DNA from 4 places in the Shewanella sp. WXL01 genome. Region 2 is predicted to be linked to each of the others. Evidence: predicted binding sites of a transcription regulator. Region 2 holds the regulator's gene; each other region holds the start of a gene.
What was found. The regulator sigma-54, encoded in region 2, starts transcription at its own class of promoters, with help from an activator protein. The targets are predictions, from matches to a motif close to GTTGGCACGNNNNTNGNNT.
Positions count from the first base shown of each region.

Region 1 (7,630 bases), on a different contig from region 2:
TCAAGTACCCAACGTATCGAGCTATCGTCATCGAGGATCCATACTTTTTCGCTGATATTCATTCTACTTCCTCAAAATCTCGGGTTACTTTAGCAAGTGTTGCCAGCTTGCAAAGGTAGGGTAATAGTAAACTCTGTGTGCCCTGGCGCAGATGTGCAGTCAACTCGGCCATCGTGTAGGCGTGCAATGTTGTGGGCGATTGACAGCCCTAAGCCTGAGCCATCTTCCCTGCCTGTGACCATAGGGTAAAACAAGGTGTCCATTAGCTCAGGCGGAATACCAGGGCCGTTGTCGATAATTGACAGCGTTAGTACGAGCTTATGACGCTTGTTGCCTATGGTGATTTGGTGCTGGGTGCGTGTTTTAATCACTATGTCGCCGCCATTGCTTTCGAGCGCTTGAATGGCGTTTTGCACTATGTTGAGCACCGCTTGCTGCATCTGATCTGCGTCCATGGCGATGTCGGGAATCGACGGATCATAGTCGCGGCTCAAGGTGACATTATTTGGTAGGGTAAACTCAACCAGTGCCATCACCTTTTGGATCACTTCATGAATATTGTGTTGAGTATGCTCTGTTGGGCGCTGAGGGCCGAGTAAGCGGTCAACCAGGCTGCGCATACGGTCAGCTTGCTCAATAATCAAGCTGGTAAATTCTTTTAAGTCAGGAGACTTTAGCTCTCGTGAAAGTAATTGCGCTGCGCCACGAAGGCCTCCCAATGGGTTCTTGATTTCATGGGCCAGATTACGCACTAAAAACTGTGCTGCTTGTTGCTGGGCATCTTGGTTAAGCTGCTGATGAATGCGTCGTTGCTGATCGACTTGGCGCAATTCAAGCAAGCTTAAATGACGCTCGTCCTCTAATGGGATTAAGGTTAAATCTATGGTGTGATGCTGGCCATCAAGGGTAATAAGTGGCGCGGTATTAACGGTAAGCCCCTGGCTGGAGTCTACTGCATCAATCAATATTTGGCTTTCTACGCCCATCAGCTGATAGTGCTCAGGGAGCGATAACTCCAGTAACTTATGCTGGCTGATCCCTAACAGCTGCTCAGCCGCAGCATTGGCATAGCAAGGCTTTAAGTCCTTATCAATGACCAAGACGGCGGTAACTAGGTGATTGAGTAGATTTTGGCTGTCCATTCATCGTCCATTTATTGGGTTGCACCACTATGGTGCACCAACTTGGTGCGTCGCGCAACTGACTTCACCGGACATGAATTTAAATCATTATCTGAGGTTTGCTGGCTTAACTATATGAAATTAAAGATTTAAAAAGAGATCTTTAATTTGTTAACCACGACCGATAACTGATGCCCGATGCAGAAAAACAGTTCTAGCTGGACTAGATGCAAGGACTTTGCCGTTTTGGGTCACGACATTCACCACAATGGTATGTGCGCCGCGATCAATATTGGTTAGGCGGAAAATGCTTGAGGTTTGCGGCTGCACTTTTAGCTGGCCATTGAGTGACAGAGTGAAAAATGCGCCTTTAGGTAATTTAGGCTCAATATTAGCGGTGACCGTAATATTACCGTTATTGTCACGAATCGTGGCTTCCTCGGCAGGGGAGGCGATAACGACTTTGTAGTTTGGCTGTGCATCTGGACTTGGTTTGGTGGAGCGGGTGATAGGTGTGGGCTGCACCACGGTAATATTGTTTTGGGTATTGTCGTTTAGCTGGACTTCGGTGGCATTTTCTCTCGGCTCGTCAGAATAGTGAACCTTGCCATTTTCATCTACCCATCGGTATACGGCGGCAACACTGCTAAGGCTAATTGTGATTAAGCTGATTAATAGTAGAAGTCGCATAGTCTGTCCTAAGTTGATGCTCTCAGGTCTATATTAGCGCTTTCTCGATTAAAAATCAGCCATTGCGGCCAATGCCTAGTGTTTAGCATTGAGCATGTTAAAAGTAAGCACAGTACCTCTAAGGGTTTCGAGCCTTGGAAGTTGAGTTAGTAAAAACTAAACCAACAAAAAGCCCGCATAATGCGGGCTTGATAAGCGAATAATTAACTGGGTTAATTACTTTGGCTCGCGGCTAGCGCGTTTACGCTCGCTTTCAGTAAGTAGCTTCTTACGAACACGGATGTTCTCAGGTGTCACTTCTACTAGCTCGTCATCGTCGATGAACTCAAGCGCTTGCTCAAGCGTCATTTGGATGTGTGGAGTCAGTACCTGTGCTTCGTCAGTACCTGATGCACGCATGTTGGTTAGCTGCTTACCTTTCAAACAGTTAACTGTGAGGTCGTTAGCGCGAGCATGAATACCAATGACTTGGCCTTCATATACTTCTGCAGCGTGACCAATCATTAGGCGACCACGGTCTTGCAGACCAAATAGTGCGAATGTTAGTGCTTTACCGGTTGCATTCGAGATAAGCACACCGTTTTGACGTTGACCGATGTCACCGCCTTTTACTGGGCCATAGTGATCGAATGAGTGGTAGATAAGACCAGTACCAGACGTCGCTGTCATGAACTCAGTTTGGAAACCGATTAGACCACGGCTTGGAATGATAAAGTCGATACGCACGCGACCTTTACCATCAAGTTGTAGATCTTTCATATCACCTTTACGGATACCTAATTTTTCAATCACAGTACCTTGGTGATCTTCTTCTACGTCAACCGTTAGGGTTTCGTATGGCTCGCACATTTCACCGTCGATTTCTTTGGTGATAACTTCTGGGCGTGATACTGCTAGCTCGTAACCTTCACGGCGCATATTCTCAATCAAGATACCTAGGTGAAGCTCACCACGGCCTGATACGCGGAAACGGTCTGGTGAGTCAGTTTCTTCAACGCGCAGTGCTACGTTGTGAACCAGCTCTTGCTCTAGACGTTCAAGAATATTACGTGAAGTAACATACTTACCTTCTTTACCAGCAAACGGAGAAGTGTTTACTTGGAAGGTCATGGTGAGTGTAGGCTCATCTACAGATAGTGCAGGTAGCGCTTCAACCTGGTTAACACCACAAACAGTGTCTGAGATTTGTAGGTTACCTAAACCAGTAATTGCCACAATGTCACCCGCATTAGCTTCAGCAACTTCGTGACGGTCTAGACCCATGTAACCAAGTACCTGACCGACTTTACCATTACGAGTTTTGCCGTCAGCACCAACAACAGTTACCTGTTGGTTTACTTTCACGCTACCGCGCTTGATACGGCCTACACCGATAACACCTACATAAGAGTTGTAGTCAAGCTGGGTGATCTGCATTTGGAATTCACCTTCAGCGTCAGCATCTGGTGAAGAAACTTTTTCTACGATTGACTGGAACAGTGGCGTCATGTCTTCGCTAGTCTCATCTGGATCTAAGCTTGCGAAACCGTTTAGTGCAGATGCGTAAACAATTGGGAAGTCTAACTGTTCGTCAGTTGCGCCTAAGTTGTCGAATAGGTCGAATACTTGGTCGATAACCCAGTCAGGACGTGCGCCTGGACGGTCAATCTTGTTGATAACAACGATTGGCTTTAGGCCTTGAGCGAATGCTTTTTTCGTTACAAAGCGCGTTTGCGGCATTGGACCGTCAACAGCGTCAACCAGTAGTAGTACTGAATCAACCATAGATAGTACACGTTCAACCTCACCACCGAAGTCGGCATGGCCTGGAGTATCTACGATGTTAATGCGGTAGTCGTTCCATTTGATGGCAGTGTTCTTTGCCAGAATGGTGATACCACGCTCTTTTTCAAGATCGTTAGAATCCATTACACGTTCTTCGGCTTCGCCTCGGCTTTCAAGGGTGCCTGATTGAGCCAATAGCTTGTCTACCAAGGTCGTTTTGCCATGGTCAACGTGAGCAATAATGGCGATGTTACGTAAATTCTCTAACACGGATAAAACCTCTATACCATCAAATAAAAATTATGAGTTTAATGCAGCTTTAGGTCAGGTGATTCGCACGGTAAAAACCAAGCGAAAATCAGCTGTCACAAGTATAGCTGTCATAAAAAAGCGTGCCATTCTACTCTAGAGTGACTCCAGTAGATAGGATTATTTTTGAACACTCAATTTTTTACAAAAAATAAACCTTTTTTGGCAGGGACTTGGCAGATATTTGCGCATTTTACTCCATAACTGATGACAGTTTGGTGATGCGATTTTGATGACTGATTTAATAAGGTGCACACAAATGGACTTTTGCACCAAATGGGCGCATATTGATGCACTGAAGTTGTGCAATACGCTGCATTGTGGTGAGTTGTGTAAATTTAATGGTATATATTTCAGTATCTTATTATGTTGGCATGATACTCGCTTTAAAGTGTGCAAATTATGAAATCGATTCCAGATAAGTTGAAACAGTCAGCTTATCGCACTAAAAAGATTACATTTGGGGAATACCCTACACCCTACTGGAGGCTTGATAATGTCAGTTGAAGCAATACTAAAACAAATTGAAGAACTAGAAGTAAAGTTTGTAGATTTACGTTTTACCGACACTAAAGGTAAAGAGCAGCACGTTTCTGTTCCTTCACACCAAGTTGACGAAGACTTCTTCGAAAACGGTAAGATGTTTGATGGTTCATCTATTAATGGTTGGAAAGGTATTAACGAATCTGACATGGTGCTAATGCCTGACCCTTCTTCTTTCCTTCTCGACCCTTTCACTGAAGAAGTCACTGGTCTTATCCGTTGTGACATTCTTGAGCCAAGCACTATGACTGGCTACGAGCGTGACCCACGTTCAATCGCTAAGAAAGCTGAAGAGTACCTAAAGTCTACGGGTATTGCTGACACTGTATTAATTGGTCCTGAGCCAGAGTTCTTCTTATTTGACGATGTTAAGTTTGGTACTGACATGTCAGGTACTTTCGTAAAAGTTGATGCGAAAGAAGCAGCTTGGAACTCATCTACTAGTTATGAAGATGGCAACACTGGTCACCGTCCTTTCGTTAAAGGTGGTTACTTCCCAGTTGCTCCAGTTGACTCTTCACAAGATTTACGTAGCGCAATGTGTTTGATTCTTGAAGAAATGGGTCAAGTTGTTGAAGCGCATCACCATGAAGTAGCTACTGGTGGTCAAAACGAAATCGCAACTCGTTTCAACACGCTTTCAAACAAGGCTGATGAAATCCAAATTCTTAAGTATGTAGTACATAACACTGCACACGCTTACGGTAAAACAGCAACCTTTATGCCTAAGCCAATCGTTGGTGACAACGGTAGCGGTATGCATGTTCACCAATCTCTAGCGAAAGACGGTGTTAACCTATTCTCTGGTGATAAGTACGCTGGCCTAAGTGAAACTGCACTTTACTACATCGGTGGTATCATTAAGCACGCTCGCGCACTAAACGCATTCACTAACCCAAGTACTAACTCGTACAAGCGTCTAGTTCCTCACTTCGAAGCGCCAGTAATGCTAGCTTACTCTGCGCGTAACCGTAGTGCTTCAATCCGTATCCCAGTGGTACCAAGCCCGAAAGCGCGCCGTATTGAAACTCGTTTCCCAGACCCAACTGCTAACCCATACTTAGCATTCTCTGCATTGCTAATGGCTGGTCTTGACGGTATCCAAAACAAGATCCACCCTGGTGATGCAATGGACAAAGACTTATATGACCTACCAGCAGAAGAAGCAGCTGAGATCCCACAAGTTGCAACTTCACTAGAGAACGCACTGGAAAGCCTAGAAGCTGACCACGAGTTCCTAATGAAAGGTGGCGTCTTCACTAAAGACTTCATCGAGTCTTACATTGAAATCAAGTCTGCTGAATGTGAGAAAGTATCTCGTACTACTCACCCAATGGAATTTGAACTTTACTACAGTCTATAAGCTGAGTTGAGACTTCCTATTAGCCCTGGCAGTTGCCGGGGCTTTTTTCTGTTTGTATGGATGTATACCAATCAGCATAACTATGTGAGCATTCTTACTGGTAAAAATCGCTTATAACTTCGTTAGAAATTTTGTAGGTAGAGCAACTAGCTAGCTGCAATTTCCGCCTTGTTCTAAACGATTTTTCCTGCGTAATCTCTGATCACCAAGTTATCCCAATTGGTATTGTACTATGAAAGCGAGTTAAGTCTTTGCTGTATATTAACTTGTTTATCGCTGTGTTATGTTTTAGTTACTGTATTCTATAGAACTTACGTTTTCCAAGTTCTGTCTAGTTATTGTTGCCAAAATAAGGAGTCGTTATGGCATTTACTCGCACAAGCAAAACTGCAGCTGGCTTTACCTTAATTGAGCTAGTGGTGGTGATTATTGTGCTGGCTATTCTTGCTGTGGTAGCTGCGTCTAAGTTCATTAATTTGAGCTCTGATGCCAATAAGAGTGCCATTGAAGGTGTGCAGGGGGCGATTAAAAGCGCAAAAGACCTAGTTCACTCAGGCTGCTTGGTGAGTTCTCAGTGTGATGAAACCGCGCCAGCGGCTGCAGGAAACGGCTTAGGTAACAGCATTTTGGTACAAGATAAACTGGTCACCCTAGCATATGGCTACCCAAGACATACTGAAGCAGGCATCGCCCGCGCGATTAATATTGCTGATATAAGCGATGGCGGCGAGTTTAGAATTACTAGCTATACGCTGGCAAGCAGGCCAGGGCTGCGTATTCGCCCAAACGGTGATTATGGAACTAACGAGTGTGAGGTACGCTACTCGCAGCCTCAATCGGCAGGTGATACGCCGCTTATTGAGATTGATACCAGTCAGTGTTAAAAAGCTAGCTAGCCGTCATTCAAACTGTTATGCAAACAAAAAACCACAGCTTACTGGCTGCGGTTTTGTTTTATACCAATTGATATGTGATCAGGTTTGAATCAAGACTAACTTCCTTTACCTTCCATCGACTCGATAAACTTGTTTGATTCAGCAATCGATTTGTTCATTTCTTTAATTAGGCTAGAAATGTCGGTCTGTAAGCTAGCAAATTCACCTTTAATTGCGCCAATCGCCTGGGCATTAAGGTTATGTTTTAGGTACAGCATATTGTCTTTCATGGCGGTTAAGATTGGCGGCATTTTTGATTCTGCGCGGCGCATACTTTTTACCAGCGAATTGTATGAACGTTTGGTCTCATTAAGTTTATTGGTACTATTACGGCGCAGACTGGCTTTGCTGATCTCTTGAATTTCAGTTTCCCATTCATCAAATAGTGCTTCAGCGACATCTTCGACTTTGCCAATACGGCTGCTTACATCATCAGCTGCTGATTGCGCAGATTCATACTCGTCTTTTGCTTTGTTGTAGGCGGCTTCTAAATCGCCACCATCAAAGGCGAGGAGTGCTTGCATTTCTTCAAGGGCTGAGCTGAATTGCTCCTGGGCTTCTTCTTGAGATTCTTTTGCGTCTTGAACGCGGTCAACCATAATATCGCGCTTGTGGTAGCCGACTTTTTCCATCGCGCCGTAGTAAGCACTTTGGCAGCCTGCTAGAAGTAAACTGCTAGAAATTAGCGCCACTGAAATCCATTTTTTCATATTATGCTCTCTTAACTATTGACTGGTTGGTGAGCGAAACTTAGCTGCGTCAATGATTGACCATAGGTGGAAAATACCGCCGATGATTGCCGGGATAATCAGAACCCAGAAGAAGTAGCCAACCACAGTGATCACGAAGAACATCAGTGCCGCTAAAATACGCCCTTGTAGTAATTGGCCTAGACCTGGCCAGAA
Region 1 covers NZ_JAAIKQ010000009.1:45,004-52,633, forward strand. The annotation lists gene glnG (nitrogen regulation protein NR(I)) at 1-62, opposite strand, end outside; gene glnL (nitrogen regulation protein NR(II)) at 90-1,142, opposite strand; gene G3R49_RS16510 (DUF4124 domain-containing protein) at 1,293-1,811, opposite strand; gene typA (translational GTPase TypA) at 2,028-3,845, opposite strand; gene glnA (glutamate--ammonia ligase) at 4,381-5,790, shown strand; gene G3R49_RS20250 (type II secretion system protein) at 6,153-6,674, shown strand; gene G3R49_RS16530 (DUF2959 domain-containing protein) at 6,782-7,435, opposite strand; gene G3R49_RS16535 (hypothetical protein) at 7,451-7,630, opposite strand, start outside.
Region 1: glnA (glutamate--ammonia ligase) is a predicted target of sigma-54. The motif match lies at 4,253-4,271, and genes of this name have one in related genera.

Region 2 (7,630 bases):
TGCGAGGTGGGGAAGACTCAAGAATGAGGGCAACGTCTGAAGGTGCCATGTCGTGCAGCATGTTGCGCACGTGGACAAACATGCCGCTTCCTAGGGCCTGGGTGAGTTGATTGAGTCTTTGCTCTGTTAGCTCTGTATCTAAAACTTCGACACCCATTGGTAGACTCTCCCCAAAAAAATTTTGCTAATGGTAGCTTATCAAGTCGAGTACCACTAATTCATTTTTATGATATTGATGTTAAAAATTCGCTTGTATCACAGAGGGTTAACTGTTTTCCTCGAACTTAGCATCAATCAATGCGCTTACTGCATCGAGTGCAGCCTGAGCATCATTACCGCTAGCTGTGAGGGTAATGGTTTTTCCTACACCGCTTTCCAACATTAATAGCCCTAATACGCTGGCTGCGCTTGCTTGCTTGTCGCCATGGATAAGCGTTATTTCGGCGTCGAATTTCGCAGCTAGGGTTGCTAGTTTAGTTGCTGCGCGAGCGTGCAGCCCGAGCTTGTTAGATATGGTTATTTGTCGTTGCAGCATAGGGTTGTGCACTTTTTATAAGTATAGGCTAGCTTTGTGCTGGCGTGCTTAGCTCGCGGTGACTCACAAGTATTTTGTGTTTGATGTGCGTGCTAAGGCGTTTTGCTACTTGTTCAGCAATAAACACTGAGCGGTGTTGACCACCAGTACAACCTATCGCGATGGTGACATAGCTGCGGTTGTTACGCTCAAGTTGCGGCATCCAGGTTTCGAAAAAATTGTCGATTTGCAGAACAAACTTACCTACCTGAGGTTGCTGATTAAGGAAATTTTGTACCCCTTTGTCTAGGCCTGTTAGTGGTCTTAGCTCAGGCTCCCAGTGAGGGTTAGGTAGAAAGCGCACATCAAACATAAAGTCTGCTTCTTTAGGCATACCATATTTAAAGCCAAACGAGTTGATATTGATCACCAGTTCACGGTCGACACTGCCAAGCAAAATTTCTCTAACCTTGTCACTGAGCTCATAGATGTTGAACTCGGAGGTATCAATAAAGTGGTCAGTTATATTCGAAATAGGCTCGAGTAATTTACCTTCTTGAATTATGGCGTCTTGCAAAGACAGGTGTTGCTTAGACAATGGATGTAAACGGCGCGTTTCGCTATAACGTTTGAGTAGCACTTTGTCGTTCGAGCTCAAAAAGAAGCTAGTGATACTGATATCGGCTGGTAATAGTTGTAGCTGAGCCTGCAGTACTTTTCCTTGCTCCTTTATGTTGCGCACATCAACGCTAATCGCAATAAGCTCATGTGAGCCTTTAAGCTGCTCAAGCAATGTATTGATCAATGGGATCGGCAGATTGTCGACACAGTAGTAACCTAAGTCTTCTAGCACCCTAAGTGCAACGGACTTTCCTGAGCCTGAACGACCTGAGACGATAACCAGTTTCATTGAGCGATCACCTGATAGAGTTGAGTTTTATCTGTTGATTTACGTAACTGTTTGAGTGTTTGCTTGTCATTAAGTTTTTCTGCAATATAAGCCAACGTCGCTAAATGTTGCTGACATTGATCTGACGGTACAATAAGCGCAAATAGTAAATCGACAGGCTTGTTGTCGATGGCATCGAAATCAATTGATTCATCGCACTTGATAAACACCGCAATGGGCTGCTCGATATTGTCTAAACGACCGTGGGGAATCGCGATACCATTGCCTATACCTGTACTACCTTTTTTTTCACGAGCGACAAGACTTTCGAAAATTTCTTGTGCTGAAAGGTCTGTGTATTGCTCTGCTGCGATTTCGCTAATGAGTTGCAATACCTTTTTTTTACTGCCCGGAGTGGCACAGGCAGTGCACTCCGGCTGCAGGATGGTACGAATTTCCATCATTAATGCTTGGTTAGCTTCTCTTTATGTTTGATTACCTGGCGGTCAAGTTTGCTGATCAAAGAGTCGATTGCAGCATACATGTCGCTATGTTCAGAAGTGGCGAAGACTTCTCCTCCACTAAGGCTGACTTTAGCCTCAGCCTTTTGTACTTGTTTGTCGACATTTAGGATAACGTGCACATTGTTGATTTGCTCAAAATGACGTTCTAGTTTGGCAAATTTACTGTCAACATACTCTCTGAGTGAGTCAGTTAACTCAATGTGGTGCCCCGTTAGGTTTATTTGCATATATCGTCCTCCTTTGATTGAGCTTATAAGCTCTTACGTTGGTTTGAGGGCGGGATAAGCATTGCTTCACGGTATTTCGCTATCGTACGACGAGCAACATTAATCCCTTGCTCCGCTAACAGTTGTGCCATTTTGCTATCGCTTAATGGCTTTTTCTGATTTTCAGCGGCGACCAGCTTTTTGATAAAGGCGCGAATAGCTGTAGATGAGCATTCGCCACCGTCATCTGTGCTGACATGGCTTGAGAAAAAGTATTTGAGTTCAAACAGACCGCGTGGCGTATGCATGTACTTTTGTGTGGTAACCCTGGAAATAGTGGATTCATGCATCTCGACGGCCTCAGCAATATCGTTGAGTACCATTGGTTTCATGGCTTCTTCACCATATTCAAAGAAGCCTTGTTGGAACTGTACGATACAGTTGGCCACTTTTAACAGGGTGTCATTACGGCTTTCTAGACTCTTAATGAACCATTTAGCCTCTTGCAAATGACCGCGAATAAACTGGCTGTCAGCCTGGCTTTTGGTGCTACGAGCCATAGAAGCGTAATGCTGATTGACACCAATTTTTGGCATGTTGTCAGGGTTAAGCTCCACGACCCAGCGGCCATTTTTCTTTAATACTGACACATCAGGTATGACATATTCATCATCACTAGGTGTGATTGCCGCACCAGGCTTTGGATTCAATGATTGGATCAGGTGAATTGCTTCCCTAAGTTCATCTTCTTTAAGCTTGGTTTTACGCATAAGTAAACGAAAATCACGGCCAGCAATTAGGTCGAGATAGTTGGCAATCAACATACGCGCATTGTCAATATGAGGGGTGTCATTAGGAAATTGCGCTAACTGTATAAGCAGGCACTCACTTAGATCGCGCGCAGCAACGCCAATGGGGTCAAAATGCTGAATACGTTTAAGTACTGCTTCAACCTCTTCTAGCTCAACCTCTTCATCGCCCATGGCGCTAAGGATATCTTCGGTGCTTTGGGTTAAATAGCCTGTATCGTCAATGGCATCGATAATGGCGGTGGCGATGGCTAAATCGGTATCAGAAAAAGGAGTGAGGTTTTTTTGCCATTCTAAATGCTCGTATAGACCTTCTGTGGTCTCGCCTTGAAATGGCATATCATCGTCGCGTGATCCAGAGCTGGTTGCGCCAGTGCTGGCAACTGGTGAGGCTGTATAGACTTCATCCCAGGTGGTGTCCATTGGCAGCTCGTCAGGCATAGATTCTTTATTGAGCGAGTCTGCGAGATCAACGTTGGAAGTGTCTGTTTCAGCAGACTTTTGGCTTGCTTCACTAAAATCGGTATCAGCTTGATCTTGTTTGTCTTTTGAGGCGTCTTTACCGTCGTAAAATTCTTCTTCTACTTCAAGCAGTGGGTTAGAGTCTAATGCTTGTTGTATTTCTTGTTGTAGCTCCAATGAAGACAGCTGCAGTAGGCGAATTGCCTGTTGCAGTTGTGGGGTCATAGTCAGGTGTTGACCCATTTTGAGCTGTAGTGACGCTTTCATTTACCACTTATCCCTAGGTATCGTATAAGAGACACACATTAATGCTTGTAATTGGCTTCCTTAGGAGAGACTGGATTGGTACTCAGTCGAAGCTAATGCTGTCGCCGCCCATGTAGTTGAGCGAGCGAAACCAAAACATCAATAACTATAGCTTGAATTGTTCACCTAAGTATACTGCACGAACTTGCTGATCGCTCAAGATCTCATCTGGTGTCCCCTCGGCAATTAAGTTGCCCTGGCTCACGATATAAGCATGCTCACAAACATCGAGGGTTTCACGCACATTATGGTCAGTGATCAACACCCCTAGACCACGAGATTTGAGTTGCTGAATAATTTTCTTGATGTCGATTACCGAAATTGGGTCAACCCCCGCAAATGGTTCATCGAGCAAGATAAATTTCGGGTTTGCAGCCAGTGCCCGGGCAATTTCTACTCGGCGACGTTCACCGCCTGATAATGCCATACCTTGGCTATCGCGAATGTGAGTGATATGGAATTCTTCGAGTAAATGTTCAAGTTCTTCAACACGTTGCTCTTTAGTTAGCTCTTTACGTGTTTGTAAAACTGCCATGATGTTGTCGTGTACAGTTAGCTTACGGAAGATGCTTGCCTCTTGGGGTAAGTAACCAATGCCTTTGCGCGCACGCAGATGCATTGGATCAGAAGTTAAATCATCGGCATCAATTAAAATGCGCCCGTGGTCGCTTTTTACAAGTCCAACAACCATGTAAAAGGTAGTGGTTTTACCTGCACCATTTGGGCCCAGTAGACCAACAATTTGCCCAGTGGAAACCGATAAGCTTACGTCTTTCACTACTTGGCGGTTCTTATAGCTTTTAGCCAGGTTTTCAGCCGTTAAGGTGATTTGCTCTGTCATTACTTAGCCTACTGATTACCTTGTGTTGATGGCTCTTGCTGTTGTTCTATTCGCGTTTGCGGCTCAGGCTGCTGCTCGACAGGCGCTTGCTCTGACGGATCTTGGAAGTTCTCTGGCTGGATAATGGTTATCACTCGCTCATCGCCCTTACTTTGGGCTATGAGTTCTTGCTTATCAATGTTGTAGCGAATGATATCGCCTGTCACCTGACTGCCTGCTTGGTCAAGCTTAGCCTTACCTGTTAGCGTCAAGGTGGTGCTTGCGAGGTCGTAGCGTACTTCAGAGGCGCTAGCGGTACCGATTTTACCGTCGTCTAACTCTTGTGAAAAAGTCGCAGGGTTACCAGTGGCGACTAAGGTTTTGGTTACAGAGTTATCAGAAGTAAATGCGCGTAGTTCATCTGCTTGAATATTGATTGAACCTTGAACCACAGTCACTGGACCATAAAAAATGATTTGGTTATTTTTTATATCTGCCTTTTGGCTAACTGAGCTAATTTTTACTTGCTGCTGTAAGTCGCCTTCTTTTGCTTCAAGGGAGCTCATTGGGCTAACAAACCCAAGGGCAACAATTGCTGAAGCCAACAACATCTGGCGTGGATTAACGTGGTTCATAACGTCCTTCTACCTGACTAAGTAGTGTTAATTCTTGAGTATTTAGGTCTGCATGTAAACCTAAACCTTGAATTTGAAAGCCTTTGCCCTCGATAAATACCGCTGATTTAGAGGTGCCAATTAAGGTATTTAAATCCAATTGTATCTGTTGTGTGCTCAGCGATTGCAAAGGCTCATCAACGTCAACTGCATCAATAAGTACATCTTGGCTGAGCGTCACCACATCTTTATTTTTATCTAATTGACCTTTGCTAGCACTCAGTTGCCATTGTGCTTCGCCATCTTCAGGAAACACCAGATAAACAGGGTCAGTAAAGTGAGTCATGTTAGTCGACTCAAAATGCTCCATGTGTTTAGCACTCACTCGGCTTTCGATCTGCCCTAAATCATTAAAGGTGGTGGTTTTAAGATCGTTAGCGATAAACTCTGGGCGGTCGACACCTGAGTCGACTTTTAGAGCTTGCTCGTTACGCTTGGCTTGTACTTGCCAATAGAGAATAAGCGCGGCGCTAAAAAACGCGATGATGGCGAGGGTGACTCGGCTCATACACTCATACCGTGAGCGCTAGCCAGTTTATCTTGGCTTTGCAAAAGTAGATCGGTTAACTCACGCAGCGCGCCGTGACCACCGTTAATACTGGTTGTCATATCACAGTGTTGCTTAACAAACGGGTGCCCGTCAGCGACACAAACTGATAGACCTACCGCCTTCATAACGGGTAAGTCCACCATGTCATCGCCAATATAGGCCACTTGCTCTGGTGTAACTTGATACAGCTCAAGGAGTTCTTTAAATGGCACAAACTTGTCGTCAATACCTTGGTAGATATGAGTGATGCCCAACGCAGTCATACGGTTTTCGACAATCTGCGATTTGCGACCTGTGATCACAGCAACTTGAATGCCGCTGCCAAGCAGTGAGCGCACTCCATAGCCATCACGGGTGTGGAACGCTTTAAGCTCTTCGCCAGCATTGCTGAGGTAGATACGGCCATCTGAAAATACGCCGTCTACGTCGCAAATAAGTAGTTTGACTTGCTGGGCCTTTTGCCAGATTTGGTCACTAACTGGACCATATAAACTTTGAGGCATTAAATTACTCCTGCTTTAACCATATCGAGCATGTTCAATGCGCCAATAGGTTGGTGGTGCTCATTAACCACAATCAAGCCGTTGATGTTCTTATCATCCATCACCTGTAACGCTTGCGCGGCCAAAATTCCTGCCTGGATAGTCACACAGTTTGGCGTCATTACCTGTGCAATTGATGTGTCTCTTAGATTGACCTGGGCATCGATAACGCGGCGTAAATCACCATCGGTAAAAATACCGACCAGCTTGTTACTGCCATCAACTACGCCCGCCATACCTAAGCCTTTTTTAGTGATTTCATAAAGGGCATCGGTAATGGTGATGTCTTGCTTCACTAGCGGCAGGCGCTCGTCTTTATGCATCACATCGTCAACTTTCAATAATAGCTTTTTACCTAATGAGCCGCCTGGGTGCGATAGCGCGAAGTCATCGCGAGTGAAGCCGCGTGATTGCAGTAATGCTACAGCTAGGGCATCACCCATTACCAGAGTGGCTGTGGTGCTTGATGTAGGTGCTAAGCCTAATGGACAAGCTTCTTCTGGTACCTTGATGCACAAATGCAGCTTAGCCAGTTTTGCCATATTGGATTCTGGCTTCCCCGTTACCGCAATAACAGGTACGCCCATACGCTGGATAACCGGCATCAGAGTTAGAATTTCACTTGACTCACCTGAGTTTGAAATTGCCATCACCACATCGTTTTTAGACAGCGCGCCCAAATCACCATGGCTTGCTTCACCCGGATGAACGAAAAATGCTGGAGTGCCTGTACTGGCGAAGGTAGCTGAAATCTTATTGCCAATGTGACCAGATTTGCCCATACCCATGACAACCACTTTGCCTTTGCACTGCAAAATGAGTTCGCAAGCCTGACCGAAAGCGTCAGAATCGACATATTGGTAGAGGTTTTCTAATGCCTTTTTTTCAATATCAATAACGTTGCGACCCCATTGTCGCAATTGAGTTTGACTCGTCATGGGTACTCTCTTAATAAATTGTGCTGCTTATCATCTATTGAGATTGAAAAACGATGAATTGATAAGCAATAAAGGTAATCAGCAATAATATACCGTGCCAACGAGTAAGCTGCTTTTTAGCGCCGGTTGACAGTACAAGCACGGCTAATGCGGTGCTGGTGCCAAGTACCATATAAAAATCGCGTCCACTTGCCGCTGCGTCAATCGCACCCGGTGCAATCAACCCTGGTAATGCTAAGACTGCAAGTATATTAAATAAGTTCGATCCAACAATGTTACCTATTGCAAGGTCATCTTCTTTCTTGAGCACACCTGCAACACAGGCAGCTAGCTCTGGTAAGCTAGTGCCGACTGCAATAATGGTTAAGCCAATCACTAGGTCTGAAAGACCAAAGT
Region 2 covers NZ_JAAIKQ010000001.1:592,952-600,581, forward strand. The annotation lists gene mgtE (magnesium transporter) at 1-157, opposite strand, end outside; gene G3R49_RS02405 (HPr family phosphocarrier protein) at 266-535, opposite strand; gene rapZ (RNase adapter RapZ) at 564-1,424, opposite strand; gene ptsN (PTS IIA-like nitrogen regulatory protein PtsN) at 1,421-1,864, opposite strand; gene hpf (ribosome hibernation promoting factor) at 1,867-2,154, opposite strand; gene G3R49_RS02425 (RNA polymerase factor sigma-54) at 2,178-3,671, opposite strand; gene lptB (LPS export ABC transporter ATP-binding protein) at 3,817-4,551, opposite strand; gene lptA (lipopolysaccharide transport periplasmic protein LptA) at 4,560-5,141, opposite strand; gene lptC (LPS export ABC transporter periplasmic protein LptC) at 5,152-5,712, opposite strand; gene kdsC (3-deoxy-manno-octulosonate-8-phosphatase KdsC) at 5,709-6,257, opposite strand; gene G3R49_RS02450 (KpsF/GutQ family sugar-phosphate isomerase) at 6,257-7,234, opposite strand; gene G3R49_RS02455 (calcium/sodium antiporter) at 7,269-7,630, opposite strand, start outside.

Region 3 (7,630 bases), on a different contig from region 2:
GAATTAATTGACGTTTGTTTGCTTTATGATGGCAAACCTATGCCTTAAGTAAGTTAGCCCTAATGTAGATAACTTATTAAAATTCAGTCACAAAGCATAAATGTAGCCAGTATGTTATCAAGGCGACTTTGGTCGCATAGCATCGAGAAAACTGGTAGCAATAAAAGCAACAATAGCAAACGAGGGTAGTTGTGAAATTATTTAAGCTTATGCCTATAGCCATGATGGTGGCTGCTGTAACAGCGGGAGGCGCGCAAGCTGCGCAAACCAAGCCGCTGACACTCGAAGACATTATGACCTTTGAAACACTGCAAAAGCCGGTGATTTCTGATAACGGTAAAGTGGTTGCCGTAGAAGCGAAGCCAGATCGCGGTGATAGCCGTGCGCTGGTCACCGTTTTAGGTGCTGAGCAAAAGCGTTATGAACTTGCCAATGCATCAGCAGTGCAAACCTCCAGTGATGGCAACTTTGTATTTGCGATGCAAAAGCCAACATTGCTTGAGAGCAAAACACTAGATAAGAAACAACAGTCTACTGGTTTGGTGCTGCTCAATACTCAAACTGGCGACACCAATGAGTTCAAAAACGTAAAAAGTGCCAAGTTTAGTTACGACGGTAAGGTTATAGCGATTGTTTTTGAGCCTCAAAAAGATGATGCAAAAACTAAAGACAAGTCTGACAACGCGGATGACAAACCTCAGCGTGAGATTGAAGAAGCTGATAAAGGCAGTGGCTTTTCGGTTATTGAGTTAGCAAGCAACAAGCGCTTTGATTTCGACCATGTTACTGGCTGGGTATTTGATGATGCTAGTAAAGGTATGGTGATTGCGATTAACGACGGCGAAAGCCAGTTGCATCAAGTTCAGTGGCTGGATTTAGTAAAGCTACAAACCAAGCAAGTCTTTACCTCTAAAACACAACAAATTGGCGAGTTGGCTATCAGCTCAGCGGCGCAGAAGTTAGCGTTTACTTATGGTAGCAGCGACACTCTGCGTTGGGGCCGTGAGTATCAGCTAAGCCTAATTGACCTAGCGAGCGTTAAAGCCCAAAAGCTACCGACAGATAAAGATTGGGTATTAAACCAGTTCAGCACGCTTAAATTTAGTAAGGACGGTGAGCGTTTGTTCTTTGGCCGCGTACCACAAGTAACGCCTCAAGCTGAAATTGTCGATTTTAAAGACGAGAAAGATTTGCTTGATAGAAACATTATCGTCGGTAAGCGTGATTTACGTATTTGGCATGGCGAAGATCCAAAGATTAAACCTCACGAAATAAAAGAGTATCAAGAAGAGCGAGAGAAGACCTTTGCTGCGGTATTGCATATTAATGCAAATCGAATTGTGCAGCTAGCCACGCGTGATATCCCTGATGTTGAGTATGGTGAGCAAAAGCGCTTTTTAGTAGCAAGCTCGAATGTGCCGTATCAAAAAATGACGACTTGGGCCGGTTTTTATCGTGATTTTTACCTAGTTGACTTAAACACAGGTCAACATACGCTAGTGATCCCACAGCAGTCAGCTTACGCGCAGCCAACGTTGTCGCCTAACGCCAAATTTATGGCTTATTACCAGCAAGGGCATGTGTATCTTTATGACATAGCCACCGGTCGTAAGCATAACCTAACCGCTGAACTCAACACTCCGTTTGCTAATGAAGATCACGACTACCCAAGCCCAGCGCCTGGCTATGGCTTTGGTCCTTGGCTTGAAGATGACACTGAAATCGTGGTTTACGACAAATACGATGCGTGGCAGTTCAACACCGTGTCTCACCGTGGCTTTATGATCACCAATGGTTTAGGTCGTGAGCAGCAAATTGAGTTTCGTCTAACCGGCCTTGTTGAGCAAGATGGTAAAGATATACCTCTCATTGAAGACCAAGCTTTACTGCTAAAAGGCTATAGCCATAAAACTAAGGCTGACAGTTTTTATATGGGCATGGAAGGTGAGTCAGGGGTTAAAATTGCCCTTGAAACCAACGGCAAACTAGAGATGCTGGCACGCGCGAAAGACACTGGTGCTTTAGTGTACTCAAGTGAGCGTTATGATCAGTATCCTGATCTCTATGTCGCCGATTTTGAATCTGTAGCGCAGTCGCAAAAAATTACTAACCTTGATGCCCAGCGCGATGCTTTTGCGTGGGGTAATGCAGAGCTTGTGCATTGGCGTGATGGTCATGGTCGTCAATCTGATGGTGTATTGATTAAGCCAATCAATTATCAAGAAGGTAAAAAGTATCCAGTACTAGTTTACTTCTATCGTTTTATGAGCGATCGCTTACACGCTTTCCCTGATATGAAAATTAACCACAGGCCCAACTTTGCTTGGTTCGCGCAAAACGGCTACGCAGTGTTCTTGCCTGATGTGCGTTTTGACATCGGCTATCCTGGTCCTTCTTCGGTACAAGCATTAACCGCCGGAGTACAAAAGCTAATCGATATGGGAATTGCAGACCCTGACGCTATTGGTATTCAAGGGCATTCATGGGCTGGTTATCAAACTGCTTATGCCGTGACGCAAACTCACATTTTTAAAGCGGCAGTGAGCGGCGCGCCGGTATCTAACATGACTAGCGCATACAGCGGTATTCGCCATGGAAGTGGTCTTGCACGTCAGTTCCAGTATGAAACAGGTCAAAGCCGTATCGGTCAGTCGCTATTTAACGCGCCGCTGAAATATATCGAGAATTCACCTGTGTTTTATGCCGATCGCATTGAAACACCCATGATGATTATGTTCGGTGACAAAGACGATGCGGTGCCGTGGGAGCAAGGTGTCGAAATGTATTTGGCTATGCGCCGCGCTGGTAAAGATGTGGTGTTCTTGCAGTATCAAGACGAGCCGCACCATCTGAAGAAGTATCCAAATAAGTTAGACTACTCGATTCGCATGATGGAGTACTTTGACCATTACCTTAAGGGTAAGGATGCGCCGACATGGTTGACTCAAGGCGAAGCCTATCAGGAGTATCGCGCTAACGACTAACGTGACTTGGTGCTCTAGTTATAAAGCCGCAACTTGATTGCGGCTTTTTTATGCCGATTTCTTGCTGCAGTGATTGATAGTGGTTTAGCTAACTTGTGGAGTTGCCCGCTTATTGGCATTTGATTTGCATTCATATGACCGAAGTAACAAATTAGTCGGGATCCCGACTCACTAATATGAAACCGCGAATATGAGTTTGCTAAGTCAGTAGCAACAGTTGATGTGTTGTCACTATAAAGTCTTTAGCACCAAGCTGAGCGGTCGCAACAACAATAAATGGTGAGGCAGTTATGCAGCAAATGAGTCAATTATTATTTGGAAATGGCAATGCTAAAGCAGATGCGTCTGCTAAATCAGCTATTAATGCCTCGCCACTCCACGCTCACCAATCGAATTCTTCTTTTGATGAGTCCTCCCAAGTTACTGAAAGTAATAGTTTTCTTGAAGCGTTAAATAACGCTTCGAAGCAAGAGTCATCAGCGCAATCAGCCAAAGCGCTCAAGGACGATACCAGTAACCGAAACCTGTCTTTAGTTGATAGCGAACAGGCTGCAATTGACAAGGCAATGCTTGAAGATACGCCTGATCTTCAGCTTGTGGACGCTGATACAGATACTGAACTTGTGAAGGGCGACGAGCATAGTAGCGATATGCTTGAGAGCAGTAAAGATGCAGAAGGTGGTGCTCAGTTTATTTTTGCTCAGCGAGAACTCGGTGAAAACTTAAAGCTTGTTGAAGGTGGCAGCGGAAAGACTTTGCCGCTTGCAGATGAGTTTGCGCAAAACTCACAAAGTGCGAGCGCGAGTCAAATATCTGCCACTTCTGCTGAAAGCGCAAATGAAGGTGATTTATTTACCTCTGCTCTGCCAGCAGTTAAAGCTAGCGTTAATGGTGCTGGTGCGCAATCTCAAACACAAGCAACGAGTGATTATCTTACAACGCTCAATTTCTCCCAACTACAAGAATTGATGGCTTTTAGTGGTCATAGCCGTGAAGCGTTAAACAAACTTTCCTCAGCAGAGCTTAGTCAATTAGTGGATGACTTTAATCTACAAGCACCTGTGGTTGATGAGTCTATATTGGCGATGGCCGAATTAGATTTAGACGCGCCAACTACTAATGTCAACCTGCAGGGCGAAGCTAGGTATGCCGTACACGGATTAGGTCAACAAGTTGCTAGCGAGTCAAAGACTGCTGATACCACGAAGTTTACCAGTGAGCTTAGTTCGGATATTGAAGCAGAGCTTGAGTCCCAATGGGCTGATAAATCAAAAGCGGTCGATACTACCTTACCTATTGATAACAGTAAGCTGACTAATAATACTACTGCAGCAAGCTCAGAAGCAGCCGCAAGTAAGAGTGACAAAGCCGTATTGGACATGCTTGATGAGTTGTTACCGCAGGCAGACACCGGTTCTACTAAAAAAATTGATAAGCGTGCTGACATTGCTGAGCTAAGTGCAACACAGACAAAAGGCGCTCAGCTGAACGCTGAATTTGCAGACAAGTTGAATCAAAGCTTACAGCAAAATAAATCGACGGCTGATCAAGTGTCATTAAGTAATGTTGCCAAAAATCTTCAGGCAGGCAACATCCTTGGTGATCAAGAGTCGGTAGCGGGAAAGATTAGTGCCAATATTGACGATGCAGCTAAAGCAATCGATAAGTCTTTAGACAAAGTCGCTGCTGATAAAAACCAGCTAAGCGCCAATCAAAGTGCTGCGGTAACAAGTGGCCTTAGCGAAAAGCTGCAGGCTAGCAACGCAGCTGCAATGGATTTTGCTGGCATAGAGCTGGATATTGCTGATTCGGTAGTCACCAAAGCCGTTCAAAACCAAAGTAGTTTTACTCCAATTCATAAATCTGACGTGCCGCAATTTCAATTATCATTAAGAACTGCATCAGATACCAATGTACAAATGCAGGAGATGATCCAGCGGTTTGCGCCAGTGATGAAACAGCAGTTAGTCGCCATGGTATCTAATGGTGTACAGCAAGCAGAAATCCGCCTCGACCCGCCAGAGCTAGGCTCTATGATGGTCAAAGTTCAGGTGCAAGGTGATCAAACGCAAGTACAATTCCAGGCCGCGCAGCAGCAAACCCGTGATGTGTTAGAACAAGCGATGCCGCGACTTCGTGAGATGTTGGCTCAAGAGGGAATGCAACTAACCGACGGCAATGTGTCAGAGCAAGGTCAGCAGCAAAGAGGGGAAGCCGGCGATGGTGACGCTCATTGTGGTCAGATTGCGCAAAATGAGCAATCGGATGAAATAGCAGCAACAGAAGCAAGTAGTGGGCAAAATACCGCCTCATCGTCGCATTCTGCTATAGATTATTATGCATAACTGGTTAACCTATAGTAATGTGAACGAATATAGCTAAAGTGCTAAAGAGTTAACTAAATTTCGTTATGCTCTGGTGATTTAAGCTGACAAATTGACTATATGGAATGGACAAATCCATGGCTGAACAAGAGTTAGAATTAGAAGAAAATGGTGGTGAAGGTAAAAAGAGCAAAAAGATGCTTTTTATCATTATCGGTGTTGTGTTACTGCTGGCTATCGGTGGCGGTGCGTTCTTCTTTTTAAGTGGAGACGATGCAGCGAATGAGCAAGCAGATAGTGAGACGGTTCCAGGAGAAGTAGCCACAACTGCAGAGCCAACCGGAAAGGCAAATTATGTCGGTATGCCGAGACCGTTTTTGTTCAATTTGCCAGGGGCAACGCGCTCACGCCTAGTTGAGATTAAAGTACAGTTAATGGTGCGCGGCGACGATGACGTGTTGACTCGCAAACACATTCCTTTGATTGAGGATGCGCTGTTAACCACTTTCAGCGCAGCAGATGTGCAAAAGCTTAGCTCACAAGCAGGTAAAGATGAGCTGCGTCAACTTGCGTTACTTAATGTACAAAACACCTTACAAGCGGTGACTGGCCGCAAGGTTGTAGAAAAAGTACTGTTTACTGGGTTTGTGATGCAGTAAGAAGTATTGAAACCCTTTATAACAAAACTAATCAAACGTCTCCCAAGCGGGAGTAACTTAGCGAATAAGGCTTTGATGTGAGTGATTTATTAAGCCAAGACGAAATTGATGCGCTGTTACATGGTGTTGATGATGTTGAAGAAGATGAGATAGACGAAGGTGGCGCCGATGCGCGCACCTATGACTTTTCTTCTCAAGATCGCATCGTCCGTGGTCGTATGCCAACACTCGAAATTGTTAACGAGCGTTTTGCACGCCACCTACGGATCAGCATGTTTAACATGATGCGCCGCGCAGCTGAAGTGTCGATTAATGGCGTTCAGATGCTTAAGTTTGGCGAGTATGTACATACCTTGTTTGTACCGACGAGTTTGAACATGGTGCGCTTTAGCCCGTTAAAAGGCACAGGCCTTATCACCATGGAAGCGCGCTTGGTGTTTATTTTGGTGGATAACTTTTTTGGCGGTGATGGCCGCTTCCATGCCAAGATTGAAGGTCGTGAATTTACGCCGACCGAGAGACGTATCGTTCAGTTGCTGCTGAAAATTATTTTTGAAGATTATAAAGATGCTTGGGCACCGGTAATGGACGTTGAGTTTGAATATCTAGACTCGGAAGTTAACCCAGCGATGGCAAACATCGTTAGCCCAACAGAAGTGGTAGTGATTAATTCATTTCACATTGAAGTTGATGGAGGCGGTGGTGATTTCCACATTACCATGCCGTATTCGATGATTGAGCCCATTCGTGAGCTGCTTGATGCCGGTGTCCAAAGTGACAAACAAGATACTGACATGCGTTGGTCGCAAGCACTTCGTGATGAAATTATGGATGTAGAGGTTGGCGTTGATGCCAACATCGTTGAAAAAGAGCTAACACTGCGGGAAGTGATGGATTTTAAAGCAGGTGATGTTATCCCTGTTGAGCTGCCTGAGCATATTATGATGCGAGTAGAAGATTTGCCGACTTTCCGCTGTAAGCTTGGTCAATCACGAGAGAATCTAGCGCTGAAAGTCAGTGAGAAGATTGCTCGCCCAGAAACTGTTAAATCAGAATTACAACTCTTTACGCGCAAGAAAGGTAAGTCGCGTGATCTGTCCGAATTATAAGGTGAAGCCATGAGTACAGAAGATACAGGTGATGATTGGGCTGCAGCTATGGCTGAGCAGGCCTTAGAAGAGGCGGCGCAGGCAGAGCAAGTTCAGCTCGATGAACTAGTCGATGAATCCAAACCATTGAGTAAAGAAGAAGCTGAAAAGCTTGACTCAATTTTAGATATTCCGGTCACTATTTCTATGGAAGTAGGGCGCAGCTTCATTAGCATCCGTAATTTGCTGCAACTTAACCAGGGCTCGGTTGTTGAGCTAGACCGTGTAGCGGGTGAACCGCTCGATGTGATGGTCAATGGTACCTTGATTGCCCACGGTGAGGTAGTTGTCGTCAACGACAAGTTTGGTATTCGCCTAACCGACGTTATCAGCCAAACTGAGCGGATTAAAAAGCTTAAGTAGCCCAGGGCCTGCTGGTCTTTGCTGATTAGAATTTGTTCGAGTTAAAAGCACTTTAATCAAGACGCGAGCTATGCCGTTTAGTCGACTAAACAAGTGGCTCGCAACGCAGAGAAAAGTGCTTTTAAACGAACCTTTCAGGCAGCGCTTGTTGT
Region 3 covers NZ_JAAIKQ010000002.1:206,749-214,378, forward strand. The annotation lists gene G3R49_RS06105 (prolyl oligopeptidase family serine peptidase) at 210-2,984, shown strand; gene G3R49_RS06110 (flagellar hook-length control protein FliK) at 3,284-5,329, shown strand; gene fliL (flagellar basal body-associated protein FliL) at 5,446-5,967, shown strand; gene fliM (flagellar motor switch protein FliM) at 6,045-7,076, shown strand; gene fliN (flagellar motor switch protein FliN) at 7,086-7,478, shown strand.
Region 3: G3R49_RS06110 (flagellar hook-length control protein FliK) is a predicted target of sigma-54. The motif match lies at 3,096-3,114, and genes of this name have one in related genera.

Region 4 (7,630 bases), on a different contig from region 2:
CAATAACGCACTCAAGCGAACTACCACAACAGACATGACATCTGAGCAAATCCACCAGCTAGGACTGAGTGAAGTCGCCCGCATTCACGGTGAGATGAAGCAAATCATGGCGAAAGTTGGCTTCAAAGGTAACTTACAAGAGTTCTTTACCTTTATGCGTGATGACGAGCAATTCTATTACCCAGAAACGGATGAAGGTAAAGCGGCTTACTTAAAAGAAGCGAAAGCCATGATTGACGTCATGGAGTCACGCTTAGATGAAGTATTTAAAATTAAACCTAAAGCGCCACTAGTGGTACGTCAGGTTGAGGCATTCCGCGAAAAATCTGCTGGTAAGGCGTTTTACAGCCAGCCAGCGCCTGATGGTTCACTACCAGGCATTTACTACGCGAACCTTTACGACATGAAGGCCATGCCTAAATACCAAATGGAAGCACTTGCCTACCATGAAGGTATTCCTGGCCACCACATGCAAATCGCTATTTCACAAGAGCTTGAGGGCATTCCTATGTTCCGCAAGTTTGGCCGTTACACAGCTTACACCGAAGGCTGGGGACTCTATACCGAATACTTCCCGAAAGAGATGGGCTTATACCAAGATCCATACTCTGACTTTGGTCGTCTAGCAATGGAGCTATGGCGCGCATGTCGCCTAGTGGTTGATACAGGTATTCACACCAAAAAGTGGACTCGTGAGCAAGGTATCGCATATTACGTTGATAACACGCCAAACGCTGAGTCTGATGCAATCAAAATGGTTGAGCGCCACGTAGTCATGCCATCTCAAGCAACCGCTTACAAAGTAGGTATGATCAAAATTCTAGAATTACGTGAAGATGCCAAAGCTAAACTTGGTGACAAATTTGATATTCGCGACTTCCACACACTTATCTTAAAGAACGGCCCTCTGCCGCTTGATGTTTTAGAGCAGCAAGTTGACCAATGGGTTGCGAGTGTTAAGTAAGCTAATACTTAGCTTATAGACATAAAATCGCTAAAAAGGACAAGCAAACGCTTGTCCTTTTTTGTTGCCACAATCACAGCACGCAACGGTTAGTATGAGTGATTAACTATCGGATAAAGCGTGCTTAGATACATCGCTAAGGTAGAAACACTTAGACAAATTTAAAAGGCGAGTGTCACTGCAAGTCAGCTGAATTACAGGCAAAAAATAACCCCAGACAAAGTCTGGGGTACCAAAATTAGGATGATGGTTTGAAGGCTAGCACTGTTTGATAAATAAAACAGCTGCCAGCTAAGATCCAAAACTGCGAAGTTGCTGATTTGTATATTTAAAAAAGAAGGGGTCATTTCTTTTTTAAATATAGGGTTCAAATCATTTTGAATCAGATGAGGCCATTGTATTTATTTCAGAACAGAGTGCAATAGGACTTTTGCCAAGATCACCCTAAGCCATTGAAGTTAACTTTTTACCAATGTGATCAAGATCAACCTAAACAACTGTTTCGATTACAAAAACAAAAAGCCGCGAACTAATTCGCGGCTTTTTACTAAATTCCGAACAATGTTTTCACCATGTATGGTTGGTGACTATTTGCGCATTTTATATAAATGCTCACATTTCGCGTCCCAATATGGCGGGCTACCAATGTGCTCTTTAATAAAGTCGATAAACGCACTAACCTTAGGCGCTAAGTGCTTACGGCGTGGGTAAACAGCTTGCAGTGGTAAGTTATTGGTTAACTGCCACTCAGGTAACAACGGAACCAAGGTACCCTGCTCTAACTCATCTTCAAGCAGGTAGCTTGCAAGGTAAACCACACCCAAGCCACTTACTGCCGCAGACTTAAGCGCTGGTGCATTATCCACACGGAAATTACCAGAAACGCCTATCTCGCAATAATCGTCACCTTTCTTAAACTGCCACATGCTGTGCTCATGCCACTCACCTTGGTAAACAAGGCAGTTATGGTCAACTAGCTGTTCAGGGCGAGTTAAGGTGCCGTGCTTAGCAATATAATCAGGCGACGCAGCTAACAAGAACTGACACTTCATTAGTGGTCTGGCAACCATGCCAAGTGGTAACTGCTCAGACATAGTTAACAGTAGATCTAAGCCTTCACTTACTACGTCAACCTTATGATCAAGCAAGCTCACCTGCAGTTCTAACTCAGGGTGCTTGGCCATAAACTCTGGCAGTGCCGGAATGATGTGCATGGTACCGAAAGACTGGGAAATACCCACCTTAAGTACACCACGAGTTGCATCATTGAGGTTATGCACACTGGCGACAGCTTGCTCAGCATCACGCAGTAGCTCTTCACCTTGAAGGTAAAGCAGATTACCCGCCTCAGTTAAACTTAAACTACGTGTCGTACGTTGAATAAGTTGCACACCAAGTTTGTGTTCTAAGTCAGCGACTTGAGTACTCACTTTGGATTTAGAAATCCCAAGACGTCTAGCAGCAGCACTAAAACTGCCTGCTCGAGCCACATGGGTAAAAATTGCAATGGGTTCTAACAGTTCTAACATGGAAGTCGCCTTAAATTGATTACGACACAAAAGTATTAAGCGAAGTCCTTCTGTTCATAAGCGGTCTACTTATTCGGCTAACATTACTCAACCATTGTGCTAACGGTTGCAACAATGCACCTCAGAAGGCGTCTACATCTTGTTAACGATTATCCGAAATAGCCAACTATTTCAGGAATCCAAGTTATTTTTCTTATAATTTTTATGAGTATAACAAAAAATTGTCCAATTGCTCTATATTTATAATTGACAATTTTTTTAGCCGAACAAAGTTGATATTTTTTGTGCAACTGATAGGAAACTATTTGTGCGACCAGCCCGTGAACAGGCAAAAAAAGCCCCTGTTACCTTGGATGAAGTAACAGGGGAAGGTCAGGATATTTGTTAAAATATCGAGGGAAGATTTTACGTGCTGCGTCTTCAACAACTTCGAAAGCAACAGCTTCGAATTCAAAAGCTTCGAAGAATCAAAACTCTAGGACTGACAACACAGGTTAGCTAATTTAGATAGCTAGTTAACACCTTATTCAGATTTAGCCACATACGAGCTAGGTTGCGTCAGTATATAAGGTGCAAGCTCTGGTACTTCTCGGCGTAGTTGCTGCTCTAGCTCAACAACTGACTGGAAGTTCTCGCATACTTTTTCAGCTCTATGTTCGATGTCTTTTGACTGCTCAGCGATTTGCATTTCGATGTCATCGCCAATGTTTTCCATTTTACGGCCAAAGGCTTCCATCTTCTCTTCAAAGCTGCCACCTTCAGAAGACATGATTTGACCACCTAGCGCCATCATCATGGTGCCAATAGAGTTAGTCATCACCTCTTCAATTTCTTTCTCGAACTCTTCGTTGAACGCATTTTCCATTGTGGTTTCTGTTGCGCCTAAGAAGAAACGATCACCTTGCTGATAGGCTAACTCATCAACTCGGTCTTGAATGCCAACCATTAACTCATCTATTTGGCTACCTGCCGCATCACCTAAGATTGGTGTCAGCGCCATGCTTACAGCTTGAGTGGCTAACACTACAACGTCACCAACTAGGTCAATCACTTCAGGTACTTGTTTAGATACGGCGTCAGAGTATTGATTAACAAGCGCTTGTTGTTTGGCATCAAGTTCAACTTGCTTGCCATTGACATACAACTCACCCATTTCGATACGATATTGCTCTTTACCTTGATCACTTACCTGCAAACGTTTTGGCTCAACAGTGATATCGTAGTTAAGCGCTACGTTGCACTCGTCATCGCTGAATGAAATCTTTGCTTGGGCCGGCATAGCAAAAGTAGTCGATAATACTAAGCCTGTTACCGCAGCAGCTTTAAGCAAGTGTTGATTAGTCATTGTCATCATCCTTAGTCGTTTAAGTCTTTCCAATTTGTTTAGGATAAAGCACGAGGTGTGCCAAATATTAAAAACCAATAATTTTCATGAACTTAAAGTTAAGGCAATGTCTTTAGCAAGTTGGACTTGATGAGCGAAATAACTAACAAGTTGGTTTTTTTAACTAGAGTTGAGGAATTTAACCAATGAGTGAATAACAGGTTAAATAATAGAAATCCAAGTTTGTGCCACAAAGCACTAAGTGATTTAAGCTGCAAGTGATTTAAGCTGTAAGTGATTGAACCAGCAAACGAGAGATAAAAGTAACTTGCCGCAAATAGCGGTAAACAAACGCTGGTGCGATTGGAAATATGCACTTTAGCCAATACCTCTTTAAAGAGATGTTGGCTAAAGCTGTGAGCTGTTGTTAGATAAGTGACTCGCGTTAAAAAATTGAGCGCCCAAGTTGCTGACAAATATGCTCAAGCATGGCTGTGCCAGCGAGCGAATTACCGTTAGCATCAAGCTCTGGTGACCATACGCAAATCGACATATCACCGGGAATAACTGCGATAATACCACCACCAACACCGCTTTTACCTGGCATACCAACACGATAGGCAAACTCTCCCGCGCCATCATAAAGTCCAGAGGTTGCAAGCAAGGCATTAAGCTGACGGGTTTGTACCGGGGTAATAAGCTGCTTACCTGCAAGCGTCTTACCTTTGTTAGCAAGATAAAACATCGCTCTTGATAGATCGGCGCAGTTCATTCGCAGTGCGCAGTAATGAAAGTAGCTCTTTAAAACCGTATCAACATCTTCATGGAAGTTGCCGAATGATTTCATCAAATAGGCAATCGCGGCATTTCGGGCACTGGCTTGATATTCAGAGCGAGCCACGGTTTTGTCGTAGCAAATAGACTGATTACCCGCCATCTCCCGTACCCGCTCAAGCATTCTATGCTTAGGGGCACTCAATCTAGACTGAATAAGGTCGGCAATTACCAGCGCACCAGCGTTAATAAACGGGTTACGCGGCTTACCACGCTCAAGCTCAACTTGCACCAGTGAGTTAAACGACTGTCCTGACGGTTCTTTACCAACTCGGCTCCAAATCTCATCTTCTTGATAAAGATTAAGCGCCATAGTTAGACTAAACACCTTAGAGATACTTTGAATCGAGAATGGCTCTAAATAGTCACCCGCACCGATAGTCGTGCCGTCAATGCTAGTAACCGCAATCGCTAGCTTATTAGGATTAACATTCGCTAGTGCGGGAATATAGTCAGCGACTTTGCCCTGACCTAAAAGCGGCCGAACTATGTCGACCGCTTGTTTAAGTAAATCTGCTTGTGGCAATGTTCATTAGTCCCAGTAAAGGTCGTATAAAGCACTCACTTCAACATCTTTCGCAGGCTGCTCTGCCCAAAAGGCTTTAACCGCTGCCATGTCTTCCTCGGTGCACTTACCTAGAGTTTGAGTAGCGATAATGCCCTCCCACTCTTTATGGCCGCCACCATGGAAACCTAATTTGCGCGCCTCGATTACATCATCGATAAACTTATCAACAATCTCGTCAATCTGTGACTCTGTCACCGAATCTTCGAAAGTCCAGTTAACGTCGAATCCAAGCTCTTGGAACTCATCAACGCGTAGTTTCTTACGTAAACGACGGCTACGATTCTTAGCCATGTTATCTCTCCTTAATTGACGAAAAAGCAGCGAGTTTAAGCAGTGCGCTCAAACATAATATCCCAAACACCATGACCAAGACGGTGGCCACGAGCTTCAAACTTAGTTAAAGGGCGACTATCTGGGCGCTCGACAACAGTGCCATCTTTAGACTGGTTTTTAAAGCCTTCTGCATCATGCATCACTTCTAGCATGTGCTCACTGTAGTTTTCCCAGTCTGTTGCCATATGGAAAACACCACCAATTTTAAGCTTGCGGCGAATAAGCTGAGCAAATTCAGGCTGTACAATGCGACGTTTGTGATGACGCTTTTTATGCCATGGATCAGGGAAGAATAACTGCACGCGAGCAAGCGAGCCATCAGCAATCGCGTTTTCTAGCACTTCCATCGCATCATGATGGTAAACACGTAAGTTGCTCACACCAGCTGCGCCAGCGTCAGATAAACAAGAGCCAACACCAGGCTTGTGTACTTCGATACCAATAAAGTTTAATTCTGGTGCGTCAGCTGCCATTTCAACTAACGACGCTCCCATACCAAAGCCAATTTCAAGCACTGTGTCTGCGTCACGGCCGAACACGTGAGTCAAATCAAGCGGCTCAGGGCTGTAGTCTAAACCCATAGTCGCCCAATGTGAGTCAATTGCTTGTTGTTGTCCCTTGGTTAAACGTCCTTCTCTTAAAACAAAGCTTCTGACTTTGCGAAGGTACTTACCTTCTTCGGTGAATTCCGCTGTGGTTACGTCGCTCATTGTTTCCTCTTTTATCATTAGAGACATCTCAGACTCAAACCTAGCCTACATTTAGTGCTTGATTAAGTCGCTTAGCTAATGATAGTCAATTAATTTTTACTAATCGGTCATTATACTCAATCAAGCTGCGGGAGTGGTAGTGTTATTAGCCAATAATGCCGCCAAATATGGCTACTAAACTAATCAACATGAACTCGCTAAATTCAACTGGGTGAAATTCTGCGATACATGCTTGTGCTTGCACTCTTGTACTTAAAGGCTTGCCTATATACACTGCCCCGATGAAATCAAAAGCCTCATTTTCCTCTCGCATTATTACTTGGTACGACCAACACGGGCGTAAAAGTTTACCCTGGCAACAAAATATAACCCCATACAGCGTATGGATTTCAGAGATCATGTTGCAGCAAACCCAGGTCGCGACAGTAATTCCTTACTATCAAACTTTTATGACCCGCTTTCCAACCGTGGTGGATTTAGCCAATGCCGAACAAGATGAAGTACTGCATCTTTGGACTGGGCTTGGCTACTACGCCAGAGCGCGGAATCTTCATAAAGCGGCTCAGCAAGTGCGTGATATTCACCAAGGCGAGTTTCCAACTGAGTTTGAGCAAGTGTTAGCACTGCCAGGCATCGGCCGCTCAACAGCGGGGGCGGTCTTGTCTCTATCTCTTGGTCAGCACCACCCTATTCTTGACGGTAATGTTAAGCGCGTACTAGCTCGTCACAGCGCTATTGATGGCTGGCCAGGTAAGAAAAGCGTTGAGCAACGTCTGTGGCACAAAACTGAAACGGTTACTCCCAAAAAAGATATTCAAAAATTTAATCAGGCAATGATGGATATGGGCGCCAATGTTTGCACTCGCTCAAAACCAAAGTGCGAACAATGCCCTATCGCTATCGACTGTGAAGCGCAGCTTCAGGGCAAGCAAACCCAGTACCCTGGTAAAAAGCCGAAAAAAACGATCCCTGCAAAGCAGGCCTGGATGCTAGTTGAGCTAAAGTTAGATAAAGCAACAGGATTGGTGGGTGATTCTCCTGAGGTAAAACTACTGCAAAGGCCACCAAGTGGAATTTGGGGCGGACTTTGGTGTTTCCCGCAATTTGATTCACAAGCTCAGCTTGAGCAGTTCGCAGCAGATAATCAGCTAACGTTAGCTGAACATGAGCTAAGCGGCTTTAGGCATACGTTTAGTCATTTTCATTTAGACATCACGCCAGTGTTGGTGATACGCGACAATCAAAGCAATGACGCGACCAAGGTCATGGAACAAACTCCAGAGCTTTGGTATAACATCAACCAAAGAGCAAAAGTCGGCTTAGCAGCGGCGACAGAGCGCATACTAGAAAATTTATCTTATATAGCCA
Region 4 covers NZ_JAAIKQ010000002.1:75,133-82,762, reverse strand. The annotation lists gene G3R49_RS05600 (DUF885 family protein) at 1-964, shown strand, start outside; gene G3R49_RS05595 (LysR family transcriptional regulator) at 1,552-2,493, opposite strand; gene G3R49_RS05590 (YggN family protein) at 3,017-3,838, opposite strand; gene glsB (glutaminase B) at 4,263-5,177, opposite strand; gene G3R49_RS05580 (50S ribosome-binding protein YggL) at 5,184-5,510, opposite strand; gene trmB (tRNA (guanosine(46)-N7)-methyltransferase TrmB) at 5,546-6,262, opposite strand; gene mutY (A/G-specific adenine glycosylase) at 6,544-7,630, shown strand, end outside.
Region 4: G3R49_RS05590 (YggN family protein) is a predicted target of sigma-54. The motif match lies at 3,885-3,903, and genes of this name have one in related genera.